Regions from separate parts of the Caproicibacter sp. BJN0012 genome, predicted to be linked through region 2. Evidence: predicted binding sites of a transcription regulator. Region 2 holds the regulator's gene; each other region holds the start of a gene.
What was found. Region 2 encodes HrcA, which represses chaperone genes, less so after heat shock. Its sites were predicted from a motif close to TGTTAGCACTCNNNNNNNNNGAGTGCTAACA; they were not measured.

Region 1 (2,204 bases), 1.2 Mb from region 2:
TTTCATAATCTTCCCGCTTATTTTTCAGCATGGATTCCAGTTCGGACTGAATTTTCTTTTCCACCCGGCCCGCGATGATTTTCAGCTGGCGGTCATGCTGCAGCATTTCTCTGGAGATGTTCAGCGAAAGGTCCTGGGAATCGACCAGGCCCCGGACAAAGCTGAAATAATCCGGCAGAAGGTCGGCGCACTTGTCCATGATCATAACGCCGTTGGAGTAAAGCTGAAGCCCCTTCTCATATTCCTTTGTATAAAAATCGTACGGAGCGCGCGCCGGCAGATACATCAGCGCGTGAAACGTGGCGGTACCCTCCGTATACATGTGGATTACTCTGGCCGGGTCCTCATAATCCATGAACTTGTCCTTGTAAAACTGATTGTACTGCTCTTTTGTGATCTCGTTTTTATTCTTGCGCCAGATCGGAACCATGCTGTTGAGCGTTTCCTCTTCGGTGTAGCTCTCGTACTCGTCCTTGCTGCCTTCCTTTAGGCGGCTTTTCTCCACATTCATGCGGATCGGGTAGCGGATATAATCGGAATACTTTTTGATCAGATTCCGAAGCGTATAGGAGTCCAGATACTCACTGAATTTTTCATCGTCGGCATCCGGCTTCAGGTCAAGAACGATATCTGTTCCGGAGGTCTCCCTCTGTTCGCAGGGTTCGACGGTGTACCCTTCGGCTCCGTGAGACTCCCAGCGGTATGTTTCTTCGCCGCCGAACGCCCGGCTCACCACGCTCACATGGTCGCTGACCATAAAAGCCGAATAAAATCCGACGCCGAACTGGCCGATGATTTCAATGTCCGGTTTGCTTTCAAACTCGTTCTTGAAATCAAGCGAACCGCTTTTGGCGATGGTTCCAAGATTAGTTTCCAGCTCCTCCTTTGTCATGCCGCAGCCATTATCCGAAATCGTCAGCGTGCGTTTTTCCTTGTCCGGCAGAATGCGAATGAGAAAATCGTCGCGGTTCAGGCCCGTGTTTTCCTCCGAGAGGGCTTTATAATATAGCTTGTCGATGGCGTCGCTCGCATTGGAAATCAGCTCGCGCAGAAAAATTTCCTTGTGAGTATAAATGGAATGGATCATCAGGTCCAAAAGATGCTTGGATTCCGCCTGGAACGGTTTGATCGGCATTTTCGATCCCATCCTTTGCAAAAAGAATTAGCACTCAATACGTTCAAGTGCTAATTCCTATTTTATCCGATCCTCCTGAAAATTTCAAGAGGACAAATTGTTAAATTTTTGTATCGGGGTTCTGTTTTGCCGGAACATAGTCGTGGTCCACCGTGATCACCGGGTAGCAGTTCCCCGGCAAATCCCGGATCTTTTGGGAAATAACCCCGATCAGCTCTTCATCTTTCATGGGAAATTCGAAAGAAACGCAAATGTCAAACACAAGATTTGCGTGGGTAGGCCCCCAGACCACCCGGAAATCGTGCATCCCGATTTCCGGGGAAATCTCCCGGAGCAGCTGCCTGACCCGGTTTTTCAGGTCATTAGTGCGCGGATTGTCCGTCGTGACCGGGTCCATGTGAATGACCAGATGAATGCCCTTTTTCTCCATAAAATCGCGTTCAATATTGTCTATGATGTCATGGCTGAGCAGGATGTCCCGTTCCGCGGGGACTTCACAGTGGACGGTCGCGAAACAACGGCCCGGTCCATAGCTGTGAACATTCAGATCGTGAATTCCGAGAATCCCGTCGTAACTGTCGATGGTTCGGTAGATATCGTCCACCAGCTTCCGGTCCGGAGCCTCGCCGAGCAGCGGGTTGCTGGTTTCCCGGACCAGTCGAAAACCGGTCACCATGATCATGACGGCGACGGCGAGGCCCATATAGCCGTCCAGATTAAAACCGGTCAGCTTTGTCAGTACGGTTCCCGCCAAAACTGCCAGGGTGGACAGGACATCATTCATGCTGTCGGCAGCCGCCGCGGAAACGGCCGACGACGAAATCGCCTTACCGATCTGGCGGTAAAAAGCCCCCTGCCAGGCCTTCAGTAAAACGGAAACCACCAGCACCGCAACCACGAACAGACTGAATTGGGTCTGCTCCGGATGAAGTATTTTTTGAAAAGACGTTTGGGCAAACTGGAAGCCCGTGACAAACACGACAAGGGACACCATCAGTCCGCTGATATATTCCATTCGGGCATGCCCGTAGGGGTGGCCGGAATCGGCGGGTTTCGCGGCCATTTTAAA
Region 2 (2,204 bases):
TGCACCAGCTCGACGCCCCTGCGCATATCCTCCGCGGTGCATTCTTTCTGCTCCAGCGCGCGGTCCAGGCTGTCCGCCACTGTCAGGATCTCCTGCACGGCGGCCGCGGTGGCGTCGTTATAAAGGGAAGCCTTCTCCCGCGCCGTGCGCTTGCGGTAGTTATCGTACTCCGCGGCCGTGCGGAGAAGCAGATCCTTCTGCTTTTCCACCTGCCGGTTCGCTTCCTCCAGCTTGCGCTGCAGTTCCGCTTCGGCATTTGCGGCAGCATCTTCCTTCGTCTCTTCCCGCGGCGCCGCCTGTTCCGAAGACTTCTCTTTCTCCGGGGTCGGTTCCTCCGCAGCCTCCGGTCCCTTTTCCAGGTCTTCGGCCTGTGTTTTCTCTTTCTTCTCTTTTTCCTCCAAAACTGGCGCCCCTTTCTTTATTCCAAGTCCATCAATTCCGTCAGCATTCTGCCGACCGAACCGGAGAGATATTCAATGCTGGACATGATCCTGCCGTAATTCATCCTCATCGGCCCGATGATGGCGATGGCCCCCGCGTCCCTGCCCCCGACGCTGTACCGGGAGACGATGACACTGGAATCGCGCAGCTCCGGGCGCCGGCTCTCTTCTCCGAGGATGACCCGGACGTTGTCCTTCGGCTGCGACAGCAGCCTGCAAAGGTCGTCGGGCCGGGAGAGGAAGTCCATGATGCGGCGCAGCTCCTCCTGCCCGAACTCCGGATAAAACAGAAGGTTGATTTCGCCGTTCAGGCAGATCTCCGACTGCATGGATTCCTGAGCCGCGTCCGCGACCGCCATCAGGGCGGAACTGATCATCATCGCCATATCGCCCATCGAGGCCGCCAGAGACTGGATATACGCCGGCGTGATGCTGGAAACCGGAATGCCGATCAGCTTTTCGTTCAGCATGCGGAAAAAGACCCGCAGGATTTCCGGCGTGATATCAAAATCGCAGTGAAACACACGGCTTTTCATCGTCCCGGCGGAAGTCATCAGGATCACCATTGCCGTGCGCCGGCTGGTCTGCACCAGCTGCACGGCGCGGATGACCGCGGATTCGCCGCTCGGCGTGGTCGAAACCGCCGCGAACTTCGTCATGGAAGCGAGCACCTTCGCGACGCCGTCCAGCAGCTTTTCCGGGTCATAGGCGCTCGGAAGGATCAGGCTGTCGATATACCGCTTTTCGTCGCCCGTCATGCCGGGCCGCTTCATCAGCCGGTCGATATAGACCCGGTACCCCTTTTCGGTCGGGACGCGCCCGGCGGAGGTGTGCGGCTGCTCAAGAAGCCCAAGTTCGCTCAGGTCGCTCATCTCATTCCGGACCGTCGCGGAAGAGACGTTGAAGTCAAGGGTCTCGCACAGGGACTTGGAACCCACGGGCTCTCCGGTCAGAATATACAAATCAATCACTGCGGCGAGTATTTTCTGCTGTCTCGGGGTCAGTTCCAATCCCTTTCCCTCCCGTTTCTCCGCTTTTAGCACTCCTCACTTTAGAGTGCTAACGTTCTGTAAATAGAGTACCATTAGTTTATCCCATTGTCAATATGTTAATTGTAAACTAATTATGAAATTCTGCGCCGCGGCTCAGGAATTTCCGGAACCGTAGCGCCGAAACCCTCTTTGTGCCGGCATTCCCGGAAGCTTTTATCGCCAAACCGGAGCCTTGCGGACGCAAAAGGCGTCCCGGCCGGCCCAAAGGGAGCAGCGTCACGCCGCAAACAGGTTCAGACTGTAAAAAATGGTTGAATTTTGAAGAAATCTGGATTATACTGATAGCAAGGCACAATAAAAAGTGCAAAGCGGGGACCGGGCGCGCCAACGCCCCGCCCCCTGCATATGGAGCGCACTCTCCATACACAACGGAATAACCGCGCAATGCTGGAAATATTATACTCCTTCCGTCTTTGCTTGTACAGGGGAAAAAACGGGGTAGGTTCCTGCTTTTCACGCGCGCCGGTGTATGGAATGGAACATTCCGGGACCGGCGCTTTTTTGTGCCCCGCGCAGAAGGACATCCGAGGCGTTCGGCGGCCGCGGATGAAACTGATCGCCGGCGGCACCCTCTCTCTTTTCCGGTGGGTCTGAGTGCAAAGCGTGAAAAGAAGCGGCAGTTCAACTTAGGAACGACAGCCCGGCATTTATGGAGAAGGGCCGCCAAAGGAACGGGCCGTTCGGGGATCATCCCGGACGGCCCGTTCCTTTT
Region 3 (2,204 bases), 1.4 Mb from region 2:
TCCGGCTGACCGAAAGGGAAGCGGAAAAAGGGGACCCGGTCAGAATTTACGCCTTTGGCGGAGACGGGACGCTCGGTGAAATCGCCCAGGGCGCCGCGGGGAAAAAGAATGTGGAGATCGGAATTTTTCCCTGCGGGTCCGGCAATGATTATATTAAAATTTTCGGCGCGATGGAAGATTTCCTCTCCCCCGAACGGCAGCTTGCGGGGGTTTCGCGGCCAGTCGACCTGATCCGCACGGGGCTTGGGCTCTCGATCAACCTGTGCTCCGTGGGCATGGACGCGATGGTGGCTTTGTATATGGAGCGCATCAAGCGCCTTCCGCTTGTCAGCGGTCCCGCCGCTTACGATCTGGCGCTTCTGAGGGTCCTCCTCGGCCGGATCGGGGACAACCTGCGCGTCAGGATCGACGATTCCGAAACCTTTGAAGGGTGCTTCGTTTTCGCCCTGGCCGCCAGCGGGCAGTACTACGGAGGGGGATACCGGGGCGCGCCGCAGGCGGTCCCGGACGACGGCCTGCTGGACTTTATCCTGATCCGGAAGCCGCCGCTTTATCAGATCCCGAGGCTTGTCGGCCTGTACAAGGCGGGGCGGCATATCGGGGCGAAGGAATTCGAAGAAATCCTGACCTTCCGCCGCGGGAAAAAAATGGAGATCGTCGCGGAGAAACCCGTCGCTTCCAACCGGGACGGAGACGTCGCTTTGATCAAGGCCGCCCGTTTCCAAATTCTTCCCGGAGCCGCACGGTTTATCGTTCCGGAGAATGGGACGGAAGGAATTTGTAAATAATTTGTGAAATCCTGCTTTTTCTCAAAAAACCTCTTGATTTTTAGTGGGGAAGCAGATAAAATAATCTTAGCACTCAAGGTTAATGAGTGCTAAATGCAATAATGATTAAGGAGGACATATTATGACTGTAAAACCTTTGTTGGACAGAGTGCTCATTAAAATGGAAGAAGCGGAGGAAACCACGAAGAGCGGCATTATCCTGGCCGGCTCCGCGAAAGAAAAGCCTCAGATCGCTGACGTCGTCGAGGTCGGCCCGGGCGGACTGGTGGACGGCAAGGAGGTCACCATGTACGTGAAAAAGGGCGACCGTGTCATCTGCAGCAAATACGCCGGGACGGAAGTCAAGCTGGACGGTACGGACTATACTCTGGTCCGCCAGAACGATATTCTCGCGGTCGTGGAATGAAAAAACTGCCCATGCCTTAACAAATATTAAAATTTGGAGGAATCAGATTTATGGCAAAACAGATTATCTACGGCGAGGAAGCCAGAAAAGCGCTGCTGAACGGCGTAAATCAGCTTGCCGATACGGTTAAGATTACCCTTGGCCCCAAGGGCCGCAATGTTGTTCTCGACAAAAAGTTCGGCGCTCCGCTCATCACCAACGACGGCGTGACGATCGCGAAGGAAATCGAACTGGACGACGCGTTTGAAAACATGGGCGCGCAGCTTGTCAAGGAAGTTGCCACCAAGACAAACGACGTGGCCGGCGACGGCACCACGACCGCCACTTTGCTCGCGCAGGCGCTGATCCGCGAAGGCATGAAGAACGTCACGGCGGGTGCGAACCCGATGGCGATCCGCAACGGCATCCAGGACGCCGTCGATGTCGCGGTGGATGCGCTGAAGAAGAACTCCAAGAAAGTTTCCGGCCCGGACGACATTGCGCGCGTTGCGGCGATTTCCGCATCAAGTGAGTTTATCGGCAAACTGATTTCCGAAGCGATGGCGAAGGTCACTTCCGACGGCGTCATCACCGTTGAGGAATCCAAAACGGCGGAGACTTACTCCGAGGTTGTGGAAGGCATGATGTTCGACCGCGGCTATGTCACCCCTTACATGGTAACGGACACCGAGAAAATGGAAGCGGTCATTGACGACGCTTACCTTCTGATCACGGACAAGAAGGTCTCCAACGTGCAGGAGATCCTGCCGCTTCTCGAGAAGATCGTCCAGTCCGGCAAGAAGCTGGTCATCATCGCTGAGGACATCGAGGGCGAGGCTCTTTCCACCCTGATCCTCAACAAGCTGCGCGGAACCTTTACCTGCGTCGGCGTGAAAGCCCCGGGCTTCGGCGACAGGAGAAAAGAAATGCTGCAGGATATCGCCATCCTGACCGGCGGCCAGGTGATTTCCTCCGACCTCGGGCTGGAGCTCAAGGATGCCACGATGGATCAGCTCGGACGCGCGCGCCAG
Region 4 (2,204 bases), 800 kb from region 2:
GGACTCCGCTCCGAATTCACCGAAAAAGCTGCTGTTCAGCATCCGGTCGAATGTGTCAAAGATGCTGCCGGACCTGCTTTCAAATGGAACCAAATCGAACATACTGAAAACCTCCTTTAAATTGAATCAGAGTCATATTTTGAAAGTCCTGCGCGAAGGGCGCGCTGACGGAGCCTTGCAAAGGAATACTTTTCGTATTATTGAATCTCAATTTTACGGGAAGAGGGCTTCGTTTCTACGATTTTCGGCAAATCGAGGGTCAATACGCCGTCCTGATAGCTTGCGCTGATCTTTCCGGTGTCGATGCCCTGAATGTCGAAGCTGCGGGCTAAGGAACCGTATTTCCTCTCCCTGCGCACAAAATTCTCTCCGCTGCCGTTCGCTTCTTCCCTGCGCTCGGCGGAAAGGGTCAGCACATCGCCGTCGATGCCGATCTTGATGTCTTCCTTCCGGAAGCCGGGCATGTCGGCCATCAGCACGAACTTGTCTCCCTGGTCGAGGATATCCGCGCGGCAGGGAGCACAGTCGGCGTCCGGGCTGCCGAAAAATCCGTTGTTCATCACCCGGTCGAAGTAGTCGAAGATCCCGCCGGATCTGTTATCAAAAGGAACCAAGTCAAACATAGAAAAAACCTCCTGTTTTTTTAGTGATTCATCTGCCGTTATGATGAGCCGGCTATTTTACTTCAATTCTTTTTTCCTGCGGTTTTGCCTGGACCAGTTTCGGCAGTTCCAATTCCAGCACGCCGTTTTGGTAGCTTGCGTTGATCCGGCCAGGGTCGATGCCGCTGATATCGAAGCTCCGGCTGAACGCCCCATATCTTCTTTCCCTGCGAAGATAATTCTTTTTATTTTCGTTTCCTTCTTCTTTATGTTCCGCGCTCAGGACCAGCCGGTCGCCCTCCACGCTGATGTTGATTTCCTGCTTTTGAAATCCGGGCAGATCCGCTTTCAGAACATATCGATCGCCTTTGTCAAGGATATCGGTCCGAAAGGAATGAAAAGAGTCCATACCGTTCCAGAAACTTTCGCCCATCATGCGGTCGAATTCATCAAACAAACTGCTTTCGCTGTGTCTAAAAGGAATCAAATCAAACATACTCGAAACCTCCGTTTCCGTTTGATCTATCGGGAATTCTTTGTTTTCCCTTTCAACAACTACAGTATATCTGCCATATATGAATAATTTTTGAAATAATCTTTGAATTATTATGAATTTTAGCACTCTAATGAAAAGAGTGCTAAAACTTTATAAAAAGAACGGGGCCGCCCGGATCCGGGCGGCCCCGCGGCCGTTCGATTATTCCATCTCCTCCAGCCCTTCATACTGAAGATTGTAATACCTTGCGTAGATCCCGTCCGCGCGCAGCAGAGAATCGTGTGTGCCGCTCTCCAGAATGCCGTCGTCGCCGATGACGACGATCTCGTTGGCATTCCGTATGGTGGACAGCCGGTGCGCGATTACGACGGTGGTGCGGTCCCGGCTGAGCAGGTCGAGCGACGCCTGAATCCGGCGCTCACTTTCGTTGTCCAGGGCGCTGGTGGCTTCGTCCAGAATCAGGATCTTCGGGTTTTTCAGAAAGACGCGGGCGATGGAGATGCGCTGCTTCTGACCGCCGGAAAGACGCGCGCCGCGCTCTCCGACATAAGTGTTGTAGCCGTCCTCCAGACCCATGATGAAATCGTGGATGTTGGCGTTGCGCGCGGCCTCGACGATCTCCTCGTCCGACGCGTCCGGTCTGCCGTAGGCGATATTGTCGCGGATGCTGCCGGAAAACAGGTAAACGTCCTGCTGCACGATGCCGATCGCGTTCCGGAGAGATTCCAGGCGGATTTTCCGCACGTCGATTCCGTCGATCGAAACGCTTCCGCCGGTCACGTCGTAAAAGCGGGGGAGAAGGGAACAGAGCGTCGTTTTGCCTCCGCCGGAGGGGCCGACCAGCGCAATGGTCTGCCCTGCGTCGATTTTCAGATCAATATGGTTCAGGACCTGTTCGGACTCGTTGTAGCTGAACGAAACGTCCCGGTATTCAATGTTTCCTTTCACTTCGCCGAGGTCCACGGCGCCGGGCCGGTCCACAATCTCCGGCTCGGTCTCGATGACTTCGAGAAACCGCTTGAAACCGGAGTATCCCTTCTGGAACTGCTCGGTGAATTCCACCAGAACGTCGATCGGGTTGATGAAGATCGTGATATACAGGGCGT

Region 1: htpG (molecular chaperone HtpG) is a predicted target of HrcA. The motif match lies at 1,161-1,191, and genes of this name have one in related genera.
Region 3: VA597_RS10215 (co-chaperone GroES) is a predicted target of HrcA. The motif match lies at 853-883, and genes of this name have one in related genera.
Region 4: VA597_RS13130 (Hsp20/alpha crystallin family protein) is a predicted target of HrcA. The motif match lies at 1,216-1,246, and genes of this name have one in related genera.

What each region holds. Positions count from the first base shown of each region.
Region 1 covers NZ_CP142518.1:2,305,463-2,307,666, forward strand. Annotated here, with positions in the region: gene htpG (molecular chaperone HtpG) at 1-1,135, opposite strand, end outside; gene VA597_RS11105 (cation diffusion facilitator family transporter) at 1,236-2,204, opposite strand, start outside.
Region 2 covers NZ_CP142518.1:3,489,459-3,491,662, forward strand. Annotated here, with positions in the region: gene VA597_RS17225 (nucleotide exchange factor GrpE) at 1-401, opposite strand, end outside; gene hrcA (heat-inducible transcriptional repressor HrcA) at 419-1,450, opposite strand; gene hemW (radical SAM family heme chaperone HemW) at 2,180-2,204, opposite strand, start outside.
Region 3 covers NZ_CP142518.1:2,120,428-2,122,631, reverse strand. Annotated here, with positions in the region: gene VA597_RS10220 (diacylglycerol/lipid kinase family protein) at 1-788, shown strand, start outside; gene VA597_RS10215 (co-chaperone GroES) at 910-1,194, shown strand; gene groL (chaperonin GroEL) at 1,245-2,204, shown strand, end outside.
Region 4 covers NZ_CP142518.1:2,691,613-2,693,816, reverse strand. Annotated here, with positions in the region: gene VA597_RS13140 (Hsp20/alpha crystallin family protein) at 1-102, opposite strand, end outside; gene VA597_RS13135 (Hsp20/alpha crystallin family protein) at 198-623, opposite strand; gene VA597_RS13130 (Hsp20/alpha crystallin family protein) at 676-1,098, opposite strand; gene VA597_RS13125 (ABC transporter ATP-binding protein) at 1,300-2,204, opposite strand, start outside.